DNA from 3 places in the Pseudarthrobacter sp. S9 genome. Region 1 is predicted to be linked to each of the others. Evidence: riboswitches for the same ligand, from Rfam matches in the RefSeq annotation. Region 1 holds a riboswitch; each other region holds the start of a gene.

The links. Region 1 has a riboswitch for thiamine pyrophosphate ahead of thiC (phosphomethylpyrimidine synthase ThiC). Riboswitches for the same ligand answer to the same signal wherever they lie in the genome.
Region 2: linked by a shared signal. The riboswitch ahead of thiO (glycine oxidase ThiO) and the one ahead of thiC (phosphomethylpyrimidine synthase ThiC) in region 1 are both predicted to bind thiamine pyrophosphate.
Region 3: linked by a shared signal. The riboswitch ahead of ACQCSY_RS18435 (bifunctional hydroxymethylpyrimidine kinase/phosphomethylpyrimidine kinase) and the one ahead of thiC (phosphomethylpyrimidine synthase ThiC) in region 1 are both predicted to bind thiamine pyrophosphate.

What each region holds. Positions count from the first base shown of each region.
Region 1 is NZ_CP189576.1:3,738,346-3,745,155, reverse strand. Features, by position in the region: gene rimM (ribosome maturation factor RimM) at 1-270, opposite strand, end outside; gene ACQCSY_RS17935 (RNA-binding protein) at 435-677, opposite strand; gene rpsP (30S ribosomal protein S16) at 679-1,113, opposite strand; gene ACQCSY_RS17925 (hypothetical protein) at 1,353-1,790, opposite strand; gene ACQCSY_RS17920 (VOC family protein) at 1,920-2,795, opposite strand; gene ACQCSY_RS17915 (amidohydrolase family protein) at 2,877-3,959, opposite strand; TPP riboswitch at 4,037-4,144, shown strand; gene thiC (phosphomethylpyrimidine synthase ThiC) at 4,139-5,965, shown strand; gene ACQCSY_RS17905 (alpha/beta fold hydrolase) at 5,995-6,729, opposite strand; gene ffh (signal recognition particle protein) at 6,804-6,810, opposite strand, start outside.
Region 2 is NZ_CP189576.1:3,195,014-3,201,823, reverse strand. Features, by position in the region: gene ACQCSY_RS15335 (thiazole synthase) at 1-406, opposite strand, end outside; gene thiS (sulfur carrier protein ThiS) at 412-648, opposite strand; gene thiO (glycine oxidase ThiO) at 645-2,090, opposite strand; TPP riboswitch at 2,084-2,204, opposite strand; gene thiE (thiamine phosphate synthase) at 2,231-2,926, shown strand; gene ACQCSY_RS15315 (ferritin-like fold-containing protein) at 2,963-3,634, opposite strand; gene ACQCSY_RS15310 (RNB domain-containing ribonuclease) at 3,676-5,184, shown strand; gene ACQCSY_RS15305 (DEAD/DEAH box helicase) at 5,509-6,810, shown strand, end outside.
Region 3 is NZ_CP189576.1:3,841,073-3,847,882, reverse strand. Features, by position in the region: gene obgE (GTPase ObgE) at 1-368, opposite strand, end outside; gene rpmA (50S ribosomal protein L27) at 486-749, opposite strand; gene rplU (50S ribosomal protein L21) at 811-1,119, opposite strand; gene ACQCSY_RS18435 (bifunctional hydroxymethylpyrimidine kinase/phosphomethylpyrimidine kinase) at 1,477-3,084, opposite strand; TPP riboswitch at 3,067-3,164, opposite strand; gene ACQCSY_RS18430 (Rne/Rng family ribonuclease) at 3,282-6,497, opposite strand.

The DNA.
Region 1 (6,810 bases):
GTCTTCGTCGAGTTCTTCGGTCTCGATGAAGAGCTTGGCGCCGCGGAGCGTTTCGGCCTGATTGCGGGTCTCGATCTCCTCGAAGGCCAGCAGCAGGATGTCCTTGTTCCAGCGGGCGCTCAGCACGGTGAGCGGTCCGGCCGAGGCGGGCTCCACGGTGAGCTGTGTGCCAGGAACGAAGCGGTCGCCGGGCGCGTCGGTCAGCACCTGGACGGTCACTTCTCCGCGGATGCCGTGGGGTTTGCCGATTCGTGCCACCTGAAGCTGCATCTGTTCCTCTGTTCCGGATTCTTACTGCTGGATTCTTTTTTGCTGGGTTCTTGCCGCTGGGTTCTTGCCGCTGGTTCTGGACAGTTCTGCCGCGGAAAACAGGCCGGCCCCTCCACCATTATCTGGTGAAGGGGCCGGCCTAAAGACGAGTATTGCTGAACGCGTTAGCGGCGGCGGTCGGTGTCGACGACGTCGACCCTGACCGGCTCGCCATCCGCCAGCGCCGCAACCACAGTGCGCAATGCGCGTGCGGTCCGGCCCTGCCGGCCGATCACCCGTCCGAGGTCGTCCTGATGAACGCGCACCTCGAGGGTGTCCCCTCGGCGGTTGTTCTTCGCACTGACCTTGACGTCCTCAGGACTGTCAACGATCCCGCGGACAAGGTGTTCGAGCGCTTCTGCCAGCAATTTACTCTGCCTCGGTGGTCTCTGCTTCGGCGGCGTCGGCGGCGTCGGCGGGAGCCTCGGCAGCGTCGTCCTTCTTGGCCTTCTTGGTGATGGCTTCCGGGATGATCACGGAACCCTTTTCCGGGGTAATGAAGGCAGCCTTGGGAGCCTTGGTCTTCAAGGTTCCCTCCTGGCCGGGGAGCCCCTTGAACTTCTGCCAGTCACCGGTGATCTTAAGGATCGCGGCAACCTGCTCGGACGGCTGTGCGCCGACGCCGAGCCAGTACTGGGCGCGGTCCGTGTCGACCTCGATGTACGAGGGCTCTTCGGTTGGGTGGTACTTGCCGATCTCTTCGATGGCACGGCCATCACGCTTGGAGCGTGCGTCCATGACGACGATGCGGTAGTACGGTGCGCGCATCTTACCAAAGCGCTTAAGGCGAATCTTTACGGCCACTTTTGTGGTCACTCCTGTTTCTGAAACGGGGTCGAGCCCGGCGTTCTGCACCCGTGGGGCGGGCCGTACTAGGGGGTTCTTAAGGACAAGATCCGGACGCGGAGAGAGGGGCCACGCAGATCGAGTACCTGTTTATTGTGCCAGATCAGCGCCGGGATTTCGACTTGACACGTGCACAACGTGCTGAATGCCCTCCATTTTAGCGGCGCGGAACCCGTCCGGACTCAGGACGTCCGGACTCAGGACGTCCAGACGTAGAGCCCGGACTTGGTGGCGGGGTCCACGTCGGCGGCGAGCTCGGCGAGCTGCCGGACATAGCTCCGGGCCTGGTCCGCACCGAAGGGCATGTCCTCCTCGGCCGCCCAGCTCCCGGCCACGTCCTCCAGGACGTTGCCGTCGCCCTCGGTTTCGTAGGTGAGCAGCTCGGCGAGGGCCCGGACCATGGCGGCCGGGACGCCGAGCAGGGAGTCGCTGGCCACGTCCACCATCGCGAGCTCGTAGTCGGCGCCGGCGGCATGGACGGCGGTCCCGGCCAGGTCGCCGAGGCGCTCGACTTCGAAGTCGCTGATGTCCGGGATCCGGACGGCCGCCGGCGCCGCGGCGCCCCCGCCGTCGAGGGCGGCGGCGCGCTTGAGGGCTTCATCGTGGGTGGACACAAAGATTTCGGTGAATCCCATGGGGTGATCCTTAGTGGCTCGGCGGTGGTGGCTCGGCGGTGGTGGCTCGGCGGAAAGTCCGGCTTCAGCCTAGCCCAGCGGGCAGTCACGTCAGCGCCAGCGTGCCGCCAGCACGCCGTCAGCGTGCCGTCAGCGAACAGCCACGCGGATGCGGTTGCGCCACGGATCCCCAAAGCGCAGCTCGGCTCCCGTGTGGTGCGACTGGACTCCGGCGAGCTTGAGGCGGTCGGCGAGGGCTCCGACGTCGTCGCCTGAGGGTACTTCGATCAGCACCTCGCCCAGGCCCAGGGTGTCACGCCGGGGGCCGGCGCCGCGGCTGTTCCACACGTTCATGGCCATGTGGTGGTGGTAGCCGCCGGCGGAGACAAACAGCGCCTGGCCGTGCCAGCCCGCGGTCTTCTCGAAGCCGAGGGTCCCGACATAGAAGTCATGGGCCGACTGGACGTCGCCCACCTGCAGGTGGACGTGCCCGACGCCGGCGCCGGCCTCGCGCTGTCCGGTCACCGATTCCTCGGTGAGGAACTGCTCCAGGTAGTGCTGGGGCGGCAGGGCAAGGCTGTCCATGACGACGTTCTTGCCTTCCCAGGACCACGCCTCGCGGGGCCGGTCCCAGTACAGCTCGATGCCGTTGCCCTCGGGATCGCTGAAGTAGAAGGCTTCACTCACGAGGTGGTCGGCGCTGCCGCTGAAGGACTGCGGCTCATACTGCGCCGCGGTGGCGACGGTGGCGGCCAGGGAGTGCTGGTCCTCGAAGAGCAGGGCAGTGTGGAAGAGGCCGGCCTCGCCGCGGGAGGGACTGTGCAGCCCGGGGGCGGGGGCAAGGTGGACCAGCGGCTTCTGGCGGCGGCCCAGGTAGAGCCCGCCGTCCTGCTCGGCCACGATCTCGAGCCCGAGGGCACGCTGGTAGTAGTCCGTCATGAGCTTCATGTCGCCCACCTTGAGCATCACCGTACCCATGGTGAGTGCGGGGGGAAGAAGATCCTGGCTGGTGGCTTCTGCAGTCATTTTGAACGCTCCGGTGGTTCAGCGGCCACCGACCGTCGATGACCTTCATACAGTTAAATTACTTGAAGCTTCAATTTATTCCTAATGGACGAGTTGACCCCGCAACACGATGTGCTTCGGCTGATCCAGGGTGCCGAGCCGGGTCCTGGGGTCCTCGGCGTACACGAGGACATCGGCGCTGGCGCCTTCGCTGAGGCCGTCCGCCCCGAGCCAGGCGCGCGCGGCCCACGCGCCGGCGTCCAGCGCCGCGCGGGCGGGCAGGCCGGCAGCGTGCAGGGCTTGGATCTCGTCCGCGATCCGTCCGTGCCTGATCACGCTGCCGGCGTCCGTGCCGGCGTAGATGGCCACGCCGGCCTCGTACGCTGCCAGGATCCGTTCGCCGCGGCGTTCCCAGAGTGAGCGCATGTGCGCGGCGTAGCGGGGGAACTTCGCCTCGGCCCGCGCGGCGATGTCCGGGAACGTGGCGATGTTGATCAGCGTGGGCACGATCGGGACTCCCTGTTCCACGAAGCGCGGCAGGTGCCGCGGAAGCAGCCCGGTGCCGTGCTCGATGCAGTCGATCCCGGCGTCGAGCATGTCGTCCAGGGTGTCCTCGGCGAAGCAGTGCGCCGTGACGCGCGCGCCTTCATCGTGCGCGGCCTGGACGGCGTCCCTTAGCACCCCGGCGGGGAAACTCGGTTCGAGGTCGCCGGCGTCGCGGTCGATCCAGTCCCCCACAAGCTTGACCCAGCCGTCCCCGGCGAGCGCCTGCTTGCGCACGGCCTCCACGAGGTTCTCCGGTTCAACTTCGACGGCGAAGCCGCGCAGGTAGCGCCCGGTCCTGGCGATGTGGCGGCCGGAGCGGATGATGCGCGGCATGTCCGCGCGCTGCTGGAGCCAGCGGGTGTCATGAACGGCTCCCGCGTCGCGCACCAGCAGCGTGCCGGCGTCGCGGTCCGTGGCCGCCTGTTCCTCGGCGACGTCGTCCGGGACGTCGCCGCCGGGGCCGAGTCCGATGTGGCAGTGCGCGTCGACGAGGCCTGGAATGACCCAGCCGTCCAGCACGAGGTCCGGCGCGGCGGCGGGACGGCGGAAGGTCAGCACGCCGCCGACGGACCACATGCCGCGGCGTTCCTGGTCCGCGGCGGTGAGGACCGGGCCGCTGAACTCGATGATCCTGCTCATGCCTTAAAGCGTAGTCCGCACGGCCAAGGGCGCTCCGTCACACACAGCCGGCCCTGCGCGGGCTGTGATAGCTTCGTCTACGACCACACGGGTGCCCTTGCAGGGGCTGAGATCGGGCTGACGCGGCCTGCGACCGTTGAACCTGTCCGGGTAATGCCGGCGAAGGAAGTGAGTATTCCGTGAATACGCAATCCGCACAGCACAGCCCTATCAAGGACCAGTCCGGCCCAGACCAGCAGCGCCAAAACCAGCCTGGCCCCACCCAGTCGCTGAAGTCCCATTCCCTGGCTTTCACCACGGACGAGGAACACGGCATCCGCGTTCCGGTGACCGAAATCGCGCTGGAGGATTCCCCCGGCGGGGTGAAGAATCCTCCGTTCACGGTGTACCGGACGGCCGGGCCCGGAAGTGATCCAGTGGTCGGCCTGGAGCCGTTCCGTTCCGAATGGATAGAATCCCGGGGCGACACCGAACCGTACAGCGGCCGGGAACGGAACCTGCTCGACGACGGCAAGTCCGCCGTGCGCCGCGGCGCCGCGTCCGCCGAGTGGAGGGGAGCACAGCCGGTGCCCCGCCGCGCCGTCGACGGCCGCACGGTCACCCAGATGCACTACGCACGGCAGGGCATCATCACGCCTGAGATGCGGTTCGTGGCTGTGCGGGAGAACTGCGATGTGGAGCTGGTCCGCAGCGAGGTGGCCGCAGGACGGGCCATCATTCCCAACAACATCAACCACCCAGAATCCGAGCCCATGATCATCGGCAAGGCCTTCCTCGTGAAGATCAACGCCAACATCGGCAACTCGGCGGTCACCAGCTCCATTGCCGAGGAAGTGGACAAGCTGCAGTGGGCCGCCCAGTGGGGCGCGGACACCGTGATGGATCTCTCCACCGGGGATGACATCCACACCACCCGCGAGTGGATCATCCGCAACTCCCCCGTCCCCATCGGGACCGTGCCGATCTACCAGGCGCTGGAGAAGGTCAACGGCGAGGCCAATGACCTGACCTGGGAGATCTACCGGGACACCGTCATTGAGCAGTGCGAGCAGGGTGTGGACTACATGACCGTCCATGCCGGTGTGCTGCTGCGCTATGTGCCGCTGACCGCCAACCGCGTCACCGGGATCGTGTCCCGCGGCGGCGCCATCATGGCAGGCTGGTGCCTGGCCCACCACCAGGAGAACTTCCTGTACACCCACTTTGACGAGCTGTGCGAAATCTTCGCCAAGTACGACGTCGCGTTCTCTCTCGGTGACGGTCTGCGGCCCGGCGCGACGGCGGATGCCAACGACGCCGCGCAGTTCGCCGAGCTGGACACCCTGGCCGAACTGACCAAGCGGGCGTGGAAATACGATGTGCAGGTCATGGTCGAAGGCCCAGGGCACATCCCCTTCCACCTCGTCCGTGAAAACGTGGAACGCCAGCAGGAACTCTGCGATGGCGCCCCGTTCTACACGCTCGGGCCGCTGGTCACGGACATTGCGCCCGGCTATGACCACATCACCTCGGCGATCGGCGCCACGGAGATTGCCCGCTACGGCACCGCGATGCTCTGCTACGTCACGCCCAAGGAACACCTCGGGCTGCCGAACAAGGACGACGTCAAGACGGGCGTGATCACCTACAAGATCGCGGCCCACGCGGCGGACCTGGCGAAGGGCCACCCGGGCGCCCACGAACGCGACGACGCCCTGTCCAAGGCGCGGTTCGAGTTCCGCTGGCGGGACCAGTTCGCGCTCTCCCTGGACCCGGTCACGGCCGAGGCCTTCCACGACGAGACTCTTCCGGCCGAACCCGCCAAGACGGCGCACTTCTGCTCCATGTGCGGGCCGAAGTTCTGTTCCATGCGGATCAGCCAGGACATCCGCGACGAGTACGGCTCAGCGGAGTCTCAGGCCGCGCTGGCCGACATGGCTGCGGGAATGCGGGAGAAGAGCCAGGAGTTCCTTGCCTCCGGCGGCAAGGTCTATCTTCCGGAGCCGTCCGTGGGCAGCCCCGCTTAGCTCAAAACGCCCGGCTCAGGACACTCGGCTCAGCACGCCTCGGCGTGCTGGCGCCGGCTGACGTCCGCGACAAACGCGCGGATGATCCGGTCCCCGTCCACCGAATCCTGGGGCCGGTGCCCTCCCGCGGCGACGCGGTGCAGGGCACCGGTTTCACGGAGATAGCCGGCGATTTCCTCATACAGAGGTTCCCAGCCGCCGGTGAGCACCAGCGTGGGCACCCCGGGCACGATCTGCAGGGGTGCCTCCCACGGAGGTGCCTGCAGGCGCAGCCGGCGGGCCGCCCTCCGGGCCTCCGGCGTCGTGGCCCCGGGGGCGTCCGCCGAGAAGGCGCGCCGGATGAACTCCCGCTGGAAGTCGTCATCACTGAGGTGGTGGCGGACGTCGAAAAGCGGCTGCATCAGGGCCCGGTGCGCCGCCGTGGCCGGCAGCTCCGCGGTCAGCGACAGGCAGTCCGGTTCCACCAGGGTGAGGGAATGCACGAGGTCGGGCCGTTCGACGGCGGCCATCATCGCGGCGATGGCGCCCTGGGAATGGGCCACCACGTGGCCGCCGGCCGCGCCGCGGCCGTCATCGGCCAGCGATCCCAGCACGATGGCGGCATCGGCGGCGAAATCCGATTCCAGCGGCTCGGCGACGGCGTCGAAGCCGTGGCGCCGCAGGAACAGCGCATCGTAGCTGAGCGCCATCCCGTGCTGCTTTGGCCACGCGGCAGCGCCGAAGCTGCCTGCCCCGTGGACGAAAACTACGCGCTGCTTGAACATGGTCTAACCCTATGACACCGGCCCGCCGTTGAGGCCTGCGACACAATGGACGCCGGCATGGCAGCCGGCTGGCGCTACTTG
Region 2 (6,810 bases), 540 kb from region 1:
CGAGCTGTTCGGTCGCGTCCACCAGCTCCACGGCGTCCGGCAGCAGGGTGTGCTCATCGGCAATGACTTCCAGCTTGACCCAGTCTGTTTCGAGGGCTTCGCGGGCCAGTTCGGCGGTCAGGACGGCGTCCTTGGCGGTGAAGCAGCCGGCCGTGTTGGGCAGCACCCTGATGTTGTGCTCCACGAGCAGCTGGAAGAGCGACCCCGTCTCGGCGGGCGAATAGCGGCGCATCGCCACCGTGGTCAGTTCCGTCCCTGACGCCACAAGGGCAGCCCCCAGTCCGTCGAGGCTCGGCGCCCCGCCGGTTCCCATGATCAGGCGCGACCCCAGCCGGACGCCGTCGACCACGAACGGATCGGGACAGGCGCCGGTTGCCGGCGATGCTGCAAGAGAGGTTTCCTTCATGCTGTTTATCCTCCCTGGACTGCCGTGACGAGCTCGACGTCGTCACCATCGGCGAGCGCGGTGCCGTGCCACTGGCTGCGGGGCACCACCTCGGAATTGCGGGCCACCGCGACGCCGAGCTTCCGGCCGTCGGCGGACTGGCCGTCCGGGCCGAGGGTCCGGCCCGTGAGCTGGCTGACCAGCGTGCTGACGGAGGCGCCGTCGGCGACGCTGTGCTCCGTTCCGTTCAGTCTGATGTTCATGCTGCTTCCTTGTTGGATCTGTTGCCGGAGTTGGGTCTGTTGCCGGAGTTGGATCTGTTCCCGGAATCCGGGGCGTGGGAGAAACGGTCAGGACGGAAGACGGCCCAGCGCGGGTCCGCATGTCCGTCCAACAGCTGCCGGCAGACGGTGGCGGCAGCTGGGGTGAGCAGGACGCCGTGCCGGAAGAATCCGGTAGCGATGATGAGGCCCGGGATGTCGTCGCCATCCCCGCGGTCCGGGCCGGGGCGCTTCACCCGGCCCAGCAATGGCGCGTTGTCCGGCGTGCCCGGGCGGGCCCGGGCCGTGACCTCGAGCAGTTCCAGCTCGGCCACCGCGGGCACCAGCTGCTGTGCGTCCCGCAGCAGCTGGTAGACGCCGCCGGCGGAGACGGCCCGGGGGTCCGCGGGTCCGTCTTCGCGCTGGGTGGCCCCGATCACCACGGTGCCATCCTGCCGCGGGACGATGTACACCGGCACGCCGCGGACCAGTCCCCGTACAGTGGAGATGAGCAGCGGCCGCAGGTGGGCGGGCACGCGCAGCCGGAGGATGTCCCCGTAGACCGGCCGGAGCGGCAGCGTGAGCCCAGCGGGCAGGCCGCCCAGCTCCGAGGCGCCGAGCCCGTTCGCCACAATGGTTTCCTTTGCATGCACGGCGCCGCCGCCCGCGAGGCTGACTCCGCTGACGCGTCCGTCCTCCCAGAGCAGTCCGGCCGCGCGCCTGGCAACGGCGCGGCTCCGGCCGTCCGTTGCCAGCAGCGCGGCAATCCGGGCGAGCAGCCGGCGGGGATCCACCTGGTGATCGGCCGGGATGTCGAAGGCACACGAGATCCCGGGGCTCAGCAAGGGTTCCCGTCCCCGCGCCTCGCGCACGGTCAGCGGTTCCACATTGAGGCCGCAGGCCTGCTGGACGGCCCTCAGGTCCGCGAGCGCCCGGCGGTCGGCGGCGTCGGCCCCGACGGCGAGGGTCGGCGTCGTGAGGTAACCGGTGCCGGAATGCGCCGCCGCTTCCCTGCCCGTCGCGTCCGTACCCGCCGCGTCCGTACCCGTCGCTTGAGCGCCGTCGAGTGCCGCGGCGAAGTCCGGCCATAGGCGGGAGGATTCGAGCATCAGTTCCAGGAGCGCCTCCTCCTGGTAGTGCAGCTCGCTGACGGGCGCGAGCATGCCGGCGGCGGCCCAGCTGGCCCCGCTGCCGGGGGCATCGTCGATCAGCACCACTGAGCGGCCCGAGCGGCTCGCCTCCCAGGCGATGCCGTGGCCGATCACGCCGCCGCCGATCAGGGCAACATCGGCTAATAAATCGGCTGATAAATCCGCGGGCGCGGCTCCGCGCCAGGCTACGTGGGTGCGTGCGTCATAAAACCCGGACGCGGTGTCATCATTCGCTGCGTCATCACTCGCTGTGTCTGTACTCGCTGTGTCATCACGGCTGACTGCTGTGCCCATGAAAGACTCCTTCCCTACGCCGGTACTAGCCGGATCAGGTCAAGCGGTCGGCTCTGACGCCCTCTCAGCCGTGCAGCACTCGAACGGCTGCAGCGGGCTCCCGCGGTATGCGCCCAGTTTAGAGGAACTAGGCTGGTGTCATGAGCCAGGATGCCCTCCACACCACTGCCCGCCTGTACCTGTGCACCGACGCCCGCAAGGACCGCGGCGACTTCGAGGACTTCGTGGACGCCGCGTTTGCCGGCGGCGTGGACATAATCCAGCTGCGCGACAAGTCGCTGGAGGCGGCCGAGGAACTTGAGCTCCTCGAGGTCCTGCACAAGGTGGCGCAGCGCCACGGACGGCTGTGGGCCGTCAATGACCGGGCGGACATCGCCTCGCTGTCCGGGGCGCCGGTGTTCCACATCGGGCAGAAGGACATCCCCCTCGACGCCGCCAGGAACTTCCTCGGCAAGGGCGCCGTGATCGGGCTGTCCACTCACAGCCCGGAGCAGGTGGATGCTGCCATTGCCGCCTCGCCGGGGCGCCGCGGGCTGGACTACTTCTGCGTGGGACCCGTGTGGGCCACCCCGACCAAGCCTGGGCGCTCCGCCGTCGGACTCGACCTGGTGCGCTACGCCGATCAGGCGATCCGCCGGCCCGAGGCAGATGGAACCGGCAAGGTCGACGGCGTGGTGCCCTGGTTCGCGATCGGCGGGATCGACCTGGGCAATGTGGAGCAGGTGGTCGAGGCCGGCGCCCGGCGGATCGTGGTGGTCCGGGCCATTACCGACGCCGATGATCCCGCCGACGCCGCGCGCGCCCTCCTCGCCGCCCTCGACGCCGCGGAATCCTGAGCTGAACCCCGGGCGCAACCCTGGCGGGCAGCGGAACTAGCCGGCCAGTCCCAGCTGCGTCATCCGGCGCGAGTGGTTCGCCGCGAGCTCAGCTGTCAGCCCGCTGACCAGCTCCCTGGCCCCGGCCGCGTCCCTGCCGGACAGGCCGCCGAGGAACGCGTGCTCGAAGCCCACCCGCTGCGCCTCCGTGAGTGCCTCGCCCAGCAGCCGCCTGGCCCACAGCGCCAGCCGGGCTGCCAGCCGCGGATCATCGGCAAGGGCCCTCTTGAGACGCTCCCGCAACACGGCGGTCGCCTCGTCTGCGGACTGGATCCGTTCGATCAGCTCCCGGGTTTCAGCGTCGACATAGCGGGCGATGGCGCGGTAGAAATCGGCGGAGACCGTATCGATCACATAGGCCTTCATGAGTGATTCGTACCAGTCCGCCGGGCGGGTGCGCTCGTGGAAATGGTCCACGGACGGCTGGAAGGGCAGCATGGCCGCCTCGGCGTCCAGGCCCATCTCCTCGAACCTGGCGCTGACGAGTTCGTAGTGCTGGAACTCGATGACGGCGATCCTGCCAAGGACCGCGCGGTCGTGCAGCGTGGGCGAATACCGGGCGTCGGAGGACAGCCGTTCGAAGGCCGAAAGCTCGCCGTAGGCCATCACACCGAGCAGATCCATGAGGAAGCTGTTGTAGCGGGCAGGATCGGCCGGGGATGAGCTCATGATCCAAGACTAATCGCGCAATTGGAGCTAATCTGATTTTCGTGTCCCATCATCGCCTGACCCCCAGCGTCCACCAACAGCAGAACCAGCTTGCCGGGGCGCTCAAGTCGCTGCGAACGACTCTGGAGCTGCCGGGCCCGTTCCCCGAGGGCGTGCTCCGTGACGCTCAGGCTGCCGTGGCCGGGCACAAGCTGCCGGAGCTGGATCTCACGCATATCGAGTTCGTGACCATTGATCCGGCGTCGTCCACCGACTTGGACCAGGCGTTGTTCATCGACCGGTCCGGCGAGGGTTACAAAGTGTTTTACGCCATCGCCGACGTCCCTTCCTTTGTGGCCCCCGGCGGGGCGCTCGACGCCGAAACCCGCCGGCGCGGCCAGACCTTCTACACTCCGGACGGGCGGATCCCGCTCCACCCGGAAGTCATCAGCGAAGCCGCCGGCAGTCTGCTGGCCGGGCAGCTGTGCGCCGCGTTCGTCTGGGAATTCGAGCTCGATGCCGCCGCGGAGGTGTCCTCGGTGCTTGTGCGGCGGGCGCGCGTCCGCAGCCGCGCCAAGCTCAGCTACAAGGGCGTCCAGGCCGAGCTCGACGCCGGCACCGCGGCGCCCGTGCTGCAGCTGCTCAAGGAAGTGGGCATCAAGCGGGTGGAGCTGGAACGCCTCCGCGGCGGCGCGAGCCTGAACATGCCGGAACAGGAAATCCAACAGCTGCGCGACGGCGGCTACCGGATCGTCGCGGCCCCGCCGCTGCCGGTGGAGGACTGGAACGCGCAGATTTCACTCATGACGGGCATGGCCGCTGCCCGGCTGATGCTTGTCGGCAAGGTCGGCATTCTCCGCACCATGCCTGCCCCGGATGAAAGCTCCCTGCGGCACTTCCACCGCCAGACGCGCGCCCTCGGCAAGCCTTGGGACGGGGAAATGAGCTACGGCGAGTATCTGCGCACCCTTGACCCCACGGACCCCCGGCAGCTGGCGATCGTGCATTCGGCCGGCATGCTGTTCCGGGGTGCCGGCTACACTCCCTTCGACGGAGCCGTGCCGGAGGCCGCCGTCCAATCCGCCATCGGCGCCGCCTATGCGCACTCTACGGCCCCGCTGCGTCGGCTGATTGACCGCTTCGTGCTGGTCATCTGCGAGGCGCTCAGCAACGGCACGGACGTCCCGGCCTGGGCCCGCGAGGCGTTGCCCTCCCTCCCGTCGATCATGGCAACCTCGGACCAGCTGGCGGCCAAGCTGGAGCGGCTGGCGCTTGACACCGTCGAGGCGGCACTGCTGATCAACCACATCGGGCAGGAGTTCGACGCCGTCGTCATTTCAGGTTCGAAACCCGCCAAAAACGGCAACGGGAACGGCGGAACGGCCGGAAAGGGCAACGGCAACGGCAAACAGAACGGCAACGGCAACGGCCCGTCCGGGGTCGTCCAGATCGCCGAGCCCGCAGTGACCGCACGCTGCCCCGGCGAGCTGGAACCCGGCACCCAGGTCCGGGTCCGGATCGTGTCCTCCGACATCACCACGCGGGAGGTCCGGCTGGAGCTCGTGGGCTGACCAGCGGGGCCATTCCGCGCATCCCTCCGCAGGCCCTCCCGCACGGCGGTTGCGGGTCCAGTCGAGGTTCCGGGCTGCGTACAGCTAGACTGGAGAGGTAGAAATGGATGCCCGGTCGTTGATTTCCATGATTTTCGAATTCAACAAGCCCGCCCCTACGCGATCTTGAGAGACACCCGCTGGTCCCCAGTGCCAGCATTTAGATAGCCCGCGATCGGCTTCCACTGGAAATTGCTTGCGCGCCTGAGCGTGCTCCGGAACGGCCACACCGGCCGGCCCCGTTGAGCAAGCAGCGCAGCCCAAAATGAATAAGGAAACTCACCTGTGAGTGAATTGCACACGCACCAGCTTCTGACCGACGAATCCGGAACGGAAACGATCGAGCCGGAAGAGACCATCATCTCGGACGAAAAGCCGCACGAGATCGCCGAGAAGACTTTCGCCGACTTCAACGTCCGCGCAGACATCGTGGAGTCCCTTGCCGACGCCGGCATCACCCACCCCTTCCCGATCCAGGCCATGACGCTGCCCGTCGCCCTGGCCGGCCACGACATCATCGGCCAGGCCAAGACCGGAACCGGCAAGACCCTCGGCTTCGGCATCCCCGCGCTGCAGCGCGTCGTCGGCCGCGATGACGCCGGCTTCGACAAGCTCTCCGTTCCGGGCGCCCCGCAGGCGCTGGTAATCGTGCCGACCCGCGAACTTGCCGTCCAGGTGGCCAAAGATCTTGAGAACGCCGCCAAGAAGCGCAACGCCCGCGTTGCCACCATCTACGGCGGCCGCGCCTACGAGCCCCAGGTCGACGCCCTGCAGAAGGGCGTCGAAATCGTTGTCGGCACGCCGGGCCGTCTGATCGACCTCTACAAGCAGAAGCACCTGAGCCTGAACAACGTCAAAATGGTCATCCTTGACGAGGCCGACGAAATGCTGGACCTCGGCTTCCTGCCGGATGTCGAGACGCTTATCGCCGGCACCCCGGCCGTCCGCCAGACCCTGCTGTTCTCGGCCACCATGCCCGGCCCGGTCATCGCCATGGCCCGCCGCTACATGACCCAGCCGACCCACATCCGCGCCGCCGACCCGGACGACGAGGGCCTGACCAAGCGCGACATCCGCCAGCTCATCTACCGTGCCCACAGCATGGACAAGGTCGAGGTGGTAGCCCGCATCCTGCAGGCCCGCGGACGCGGCCGCACCATCATCTTCACCAAGACCAAGCGCACCGCCGCCAAGGTCGCCGAGGAACTCGTGGACCGCGGCTTCGCTGCGGCCGCCATCCACGGCGACCTCGGCCAGGGCGCCCGCGAGCAGGCCCTCCGCGCCTTCCGCAACAACAAGGTGGACGTCCTCGTGGCCACCGACGTGGCCGCCCGCGGCATCGACGTCGACGACGTCACGCACGTGATCAACTACCAGTGCGTCGAAGACGAGAAGATCTACCTGCACCGCGTGGGCCGCACTGGCCGCGCCGGCAACAAGGGCACCGCCGTGACCTTCGTTGACTGGGACGACATGCCGCGCTGGGGCCTGATCAACAAGGCCCTGGGCCTGAGCTTCCCGGAGCCCGTGGAAACCTACTCCTCGTCGCCGCACCTCTTCGAGGAGCTGGACATCCCCGCGGGCACC
Region 3 (6,810 bases), 100 kb from region 1:
CCGATGCCGCCCGCGGCCGCGATGTACTCCGCGCCTTCGCCCACGAGGTCTGCGAGGACTCTGCCGTTCTTGGACTTGACCACGGTTCCCTCCGGAACCGGAAGGATCAGGGTTTCGCCATTCTTCCCGCCGCGCCAGTCGCCCATGCCGGGGCCGCCGTTGGTGGCGTGCCGGTGGGGGGCGTGGTGGTAGTCGAGCAGGGTGGTGGTCTGCGGGTCGACCCGCAGGATGACGTCGCCGCCGTTGCCGCCGTTGCCGCCGTCGGGCCCGCCGAGGGGCTTGAACTTCTCACGGTGCACCGAGACACAGCCGTGGCCGCCGGTACCGCCGGATACGTGCAGTACTACCCGGTCTACAAAGCTAGCCACGTGGATCTCCTCAGTGCTGTTCCCCGGACCCCCTAAGGGGCCCAAGATGATTGTAATGCGGTTAAAACACCGGTGGAGCGGACCTAATGGCCCGCCCCACCGATTTAAAACTCGTTGTTACTCTGCCGCTGCAGCAGCCACGATGTTCACAACGCGACGACCACGGCGGGTGCCGAACTCGACGGCGCCGGGGGTCAGGGCGAACAGGGTGTCGTCGCCGCCGCGGCCTACGCCGGCGCCCGGGTGGAAGTGGGTGCCGCGCTGGCGGACGATGATCTCGCCTGCGGAAACTACCTGGCCGCCGAAGCGCTTGACGCCGAGGTACTGGGCGTTGGAGTCACGACCGTTGCGAGTGGAACTCGCGCCTTTTTTATGTGCCATTTGAAATGCCTGCCTTTAAAATTCTGGGGAATCTGTTGAAAACCTGAACAGTAACGAGTGGTTACTTGATACCGGTGATCTTGACCTTGGTCAGTTCCTGACGGTGACCCTGGCGCTTCTTGTACCCGGTCTTGTTCTTGAACTTCTGGATGACGATCTTCGGACCACGAAGGTCTTCGAGGATCTCAGCCGTAACCGTTACCTTGGCCAGGTCCGCGGCAGCGGACGTGACCTTGTCGCCGTCTACCAGGAGCAGTGCGGGCAGCTCAAAGGTGCTGCCGGCTCCACCGGGGACGCGGTTCAGGGTAACGAAGTCTCCAACGGAAACCTTCTCTTGGCGGCCGCCTGCGCGGACAATCGCGTACACCACTGGGGAACTCACTTCTCTCGACGTTTATTACTAGATTTGCGTGCGGAACCTGGGTCCAAATTGTTTTGGCCTGGCTCACGCTGTGCCTCAACGCCGGTGGATTCCCCGGGGGAACCCATGAGCTACCCCCGGAACAAATCCACATGTAATTTCATGTGGACAGTCCTCAGGGTCATAACCCAAGTGTTGGCGTAAGCACCGAAGATCTAGAATACGCTAATTTTGCCTTCGGCCGCAAATGAGGCTGGTTCCGGCGGTTGGTACGTGCTAGGCGCCACCATGAATTTTCAGAGTGTTGCCGCAACGACTTCCGGAACCGTGCCCAACTATCGTACCGGCTCCGCGGGGCGGATTGGTTCAGGCGTGCAGCCTCGGCGCGTCGAAAAATTCGACCTCGTAGCGCGATGACTGCCGGAAGGCCAGTGCCATCGCGTCCCGCTCGCTTCCTGAGGCCAGCCGCGCCGCTGTATCGGTGTAGGCGATGGCCTGCCGGGTCGCGGCGGCAAAGTCCTCATCGGCATAGGTCCGCAGCCAAGCGGCGTAGGGGTGCGCCTCGGGTGCGCCGACGGCGAGGAACTCCGCGTGCAGGGCGGCCCCGACTTCGGCGTAGAGCCAGAAGCACGGCAAGGCTGCCGCCACCAGCACACCGTAGCTGCCGGAGACCGTGGCAGCCAGCAGGTGGTCCACGTAGGACTTCGTGACCGGGCCCAGCGTTGCTTTCGTGGGCCGGGTGCTGAGCCAGGTCCGGTGCAGCTCCGATTCGACTTCGAGGCATTGCTGCGCCGAACGGGCCCAGAACAGCTGTTCAGCCTCCGAGGGTGCGATGGCGGCGGCGCGGGCCAGCACCCGGGAGTAGCCGTTGAGGTAGATGGCGTCCTGCGCGAGGTAATAGGCAAACTCGTGCTCTGGCAGCGTGCCGTCGGCCAGGCCCCTGATGAACTCCAGGCCGTAGATGGCGTCGAGATCGCCCGCCGCGCCGTCCCGAAGTGCCACGGCGAACTCGCCTTCTGCCGGGGTCTGGTGCCGGAGCCTGTCCTGCCGCTGGGTGAGGTGCTGCACGTGGTGGAAGTGATGGACCGGACCGTTTCCGGATCCGACGTCGAGGCCCCCCGCTTCCCGCAGCGCCCCCTGCAGCCACGGCTTGACCTCCCGCAGTGCCGCTTCCCAGTTCCCCACCCGGGCCTGCACCGTGGCCATTGCCGAGGACAGCGAGCACCCGGTGCCGTGGCTGTTGCGCGTGGGCACGCGCTCCCCGGGCACCACCACCGTCTGCTGCCCCAGCAGTCCCCCGGTGTTGACGAGCGCGTCCGGGCAGCCGCCGTCGCTCCCGTTCCCGCCGCTCGTCGGGTGGCCTCCCTTGAGGTGTCCTCCCTTGACCAGGACGGTGGTGCCGGCCAGTGCGGCCAGCCGTTTGCCCTGGTCCAGGGCTTCCGCCCAGTCGCCGGCGACGGGTTCCTTGAGCAGGATGGCGAGTTCGGCCAGGTTCGGTGTGATCAGGTCCGCCAGCGGCAGCAGGGCGTGCAGGGCGGCTTCGGCGGATTCCTGCAGGAGCCGGTCCCCGCTCGTGGCGACCATCACCGGGTCCAGCACCACGACGCCGGGGCGGACCTTCTCGAGCCAGCTGCGGACGGCGTCGATCACGGCGGCGTCACCCAGCATGCCGATCTTGACGGCGTCGATGCTGATGTCCTCGCTGATCGCGTCCAGCTGTGCGGTGAGGAAGGCCGCCGGGGGAACGTGTACGGCCCGGACGCCCTGGGTGTTCTGCGCGGTCAGGGCGGTGATGACCGCCATGCCGTAGCCGCCGTTCGCGGCGATGCTTTTCAGATCCGCCTGGATCCCCGCTCCGCCGGAAGGGTCCGAGCCGGCGATGGCCAGCACCCGGGGAATCCGGAGCGGCGCGGACGTGCGTGGCGGGTACGGAAGGAAATCAGTCGGACGAGATGGTGAGGACAAGAGAGACATCCCTTCGCCGGTGCTAGCCGGACAGGTTCAACGGGTCTGGATCTCAGCCGGCCCTATGCGCGGCACCCCGTGTCAGTCCTCCAGCCTAGCCCCATCCCTTAACGAACTGCGGGTGCGGCCCGAATCCGGCGTATTGCTACGCTGGTCCGGCCCGCACCCGCAGTTTCGGTGACTTACTCTCTTGACTTACTGAGCGGTTAGAGCTCCGACGCCGGCACGCCGACGCCGAGGATGATCGGCTCGTTGGCGGCGGGCTTGGCTGCCTGTGAGGCTGCGGCGGGGGCCTTGGCCTCGTGAACGGACACTGCAGCGGCCGACGGGGTTGCCTCGTGGTGTTTCACGGACGTCTCGTTGGCTGCACCCTGGGCGCGGCTGGCGCTCCGGTTGCGGCGTCCGCGGCGGGCGCGGGACGTTGCGCCGTCGGCTTCCACCTCGGACCGGGAGCCTGCGGCCTGGGCGCGGCCCGGGCCGGACCCGCCCGAGCGTGCCGGCGCTGCCGTTGCTTCCCCGGCTTCGCCCAGGTGGGCGAAGGCCTCGGTCAGCAGATCCAGGGTAAAGGCAGGAACCGGCGACTCCTCGGCGTGCTCGACGAACGGCAAGGCAACCTGCTCGCCACCGAAGGTCAGTACGGGACGTCCTGCTGCCTCCTCCTCCTTCGCGGCCAGCTGCAGGGCTGCGCCGACGGCGGCCTGGCGGGCCTCGGCGTCGTGCGCGGCGGCCATCTCCCCGTCGTGCAGGTGGGCGGCGTGCGCCGCGGCGGCGATGTTCGCCAGGGCCGCACGGGTTGCCTCGGCCTTGGCGTGGCGCTCGGCCTCGGTGGGCTCGGCGTGCACTGCTACCGCCGCGGACGGGGCCGTCTCCATGATTCCCTGGCCGCCCTTTCCACGACGGCGGCCCTTGCGCTCGGTCCGTACGGCGGGCTGGCTCTCGGCCCGCGGCACGTAGTGCTCGGCGGCGACGACGTTGGCCCGGCGGTGCTCCACGGGCTCGTCGTGCGTGACGATTCCCCGGCCCGCACAGGTATCACACTGCTCGCCGAAGACTTCCAGCAGGCCGGTGCCCATGCGCTTGCGGGTCATCTGCACGAGGCCCAGCGAGGTCACCTCCGCCACCTGGTGCTTGGTGCGGTCCCGGCCCAGGCACTCCACCATGCGGCGCAGCACGAGGTCGCGGTTCGATTCCAGCACCATGTCGATGAAGTCGATCACGATGATGCCGCCGATGTCGCGGAGCCGGAGCTGCCGGACGACTTCCTCGGCCGCTTCCAGGTTGTTCTTGGTGACGGTTTCCTCGAGGTTGCCGCCACTGCCGGTGAACTTGCCGGTGTTGACGTCCACCACGGTCATGGCTTCCGTGCGGTCGATCACGAGGGAGCCGCCGGAGGGCAGGAACACCTTGCGGTCCAGGGCCTTGTGGATCTGCTCGTCGATGCGCCAGGCCGCGAAGATGTCCGAATCCTTGGTCCACTTTTCGAGCCGGCCCACGAGGTCCGGTGCCACATAGGTGACGTAGGCCTCGATCGTGTCCCAGGCTTCCTCGCCGGAGACGATCAGCTTGGAGAAGTCCTCGTTGAAGACGTCGCGGACCACCTTGATGGTCAGGTCGGGTTCGCCGTAGAGCAGCTCGGGGGCGAGGATCTTGGTGGAGGTGGACTGGCTCTCGATGCCTTCCCACTGCGCACGGAGGCGGTTGATGTCGTGCGTCAGCTCTTCCTCGGACGCCCCCTCGGCCGCGGTGCGGACAATGACGCCCGCATCTTCCGGCAGGCGGTCCTTGAGGATGCGCTTGAGACGGTTGCGTTCGACGTCGGGCAGCTTGCGCGAGATGCCGGTCATGGAACCGCCGGGCACGTAGACGAGGTAGCGGCCGGGCAGCGAGATCTGGCTCGTGAGCCGGGCTCCCTTGTGGCCGACCGGGTCCTTGGTGACCTGGACCAGCACAGAGTCGCCGGACTTCAGCGCGTTCTCGATCCGGCGCTGCTTGCCTTCGAGCGTGGCAGCGTCCCAGTTCACTTCGCCGGCGTACAGCACGGCGTTGCGGCCGCGTCCGATGTCTACGAAGGCGGCTTCCATGGAGGGCAGCACGTTCTGGACCTTGCCCAGGTAGACGTTGCCGATCAGGGAGTCCTGCTGGGTCTTGGAGACGAAGTGCTCTGCCAGGACGCCGTCCTCGAGCACGCCGATCTGGATTCTGTCGTCGCGCTGGCGGACGATCATCTGCCGGTCCACGGATTCGCGGCGGGCCAGGAACTCGGCCTCGGTGATGACGGTGCGGCGGCGGCCGGTGTCGCGGGATTCGCGGCGGCGCTGCTTCTTGGCCTCAAGCCGGGTGGAGCCCTTGACGCTCGTGACGCGGTTGTTGACCGGCGCCTCGGAGAGCGCGCGGGGCGCGCGGACGCGGGTCACCGTGTTGGGCGGATCGTCGTCTCCCCCGCCGGTCAGTTCCAGGTCCTGGTCGCCACGGCGGCGGCGGCGACGGCGGCGCGAGGTCACGCCGTCTTCCAGGGTGTCCTCCGGGCCTTCTTCGCCCTCCTCCGCGGAGCCTTCAGCTTCGGCTTCGGACTCGCCGGCGGTGCGGCTGCGCCCGCGGCGTCCGCGGCTGCGGCGCCGACGCCGGCTGGCGTCTTCGCCCTCCTCGCCTTCTTCGTCTTCGGGCTCCTCGGCTTCCGCGACGGCTGCTGCAGCGGCGGCCGGAACCGGGCGCACCACGGTGCTGAGATCGGGGGCCTGGAAGATCATCGAGGTGACGGCGCCAGGCTCCAGGAACAGCGACGCGGCCGGGGCTTCGGCCGGCTTTCCTACCGGCGCTTCGACGGCGGCGGGAGTTTCGTCCGCGGCCTGCGCCTCCGCTACGACTGGCGCTTCCTCAGCCGGCGCTGCTTCAGCTGCGGGCGCTTCCTCAACCGCCGGGGCTTCTTCAACGGCCTCAACCGCGGGCGCTTCCTCAACGGCGGGGGCCGCCTTCGCGCGGCTGGCACGACGTCGAACGGGCTTTTCGGCCTTTGCTGCGACGGGCTTTTCCTCGACGGGAGCCTCGGCTGCGGGAACTTCGGCGGGCTCAGCCGCAGCGGGCTGAACGGGCTCCTGGCCCGCGGTTTCCTCGGCGAATACCGGGAGAGTCTCTGCCGTCTCTGCTGGCTTGCGGGCGCGGCTGCGCCTGGCGGGAGCCTTGGCCTTAGCCTCCGGGGCCGGTTCGGTGGACGGGACGGCGAGCGGTGCCTCCGCGGCAGCTGCCGTTTCCGCCGGAGCCGCCGCTTCGGCCACGACCTCTGCCGCCGCTTCCTTGGGGGCGGCCTTGCGGCGAGTCCTGACGGCCCTCTTGGGCGCTACCGGAGCTACTGATTCCGCAGTTTCCCCTGTTTTCTCAGTAACAACTAGTTCTTCGTTACCGGCTACAACCTGGTCATTATCCATATGTGGCGACACTCCTGCCCCTGACGTGCCGCCACATCCGGCACCCGTTGGGGCAATTATTTGTCAACACCCGCAGGCATTGACAGAAGTCAATTGAATACCCTCAGGTTCGCACCGGCAGTGGGGTGCGGCAGCCCTGGAGGGCCGGCGAGATTGTTCTGGAACCCGTTGATCTACACGCCACAACCAGGTGCCGTCCAATGGCATTGCGGGACAGCTTGGATCAGAGGATCCGTAGCTCCCTGCTCATCATTGGCGGTCTTGGAAACAATATCGCCGGACCGGAATCCGGATGTGGATCGGGTTCCAGCCA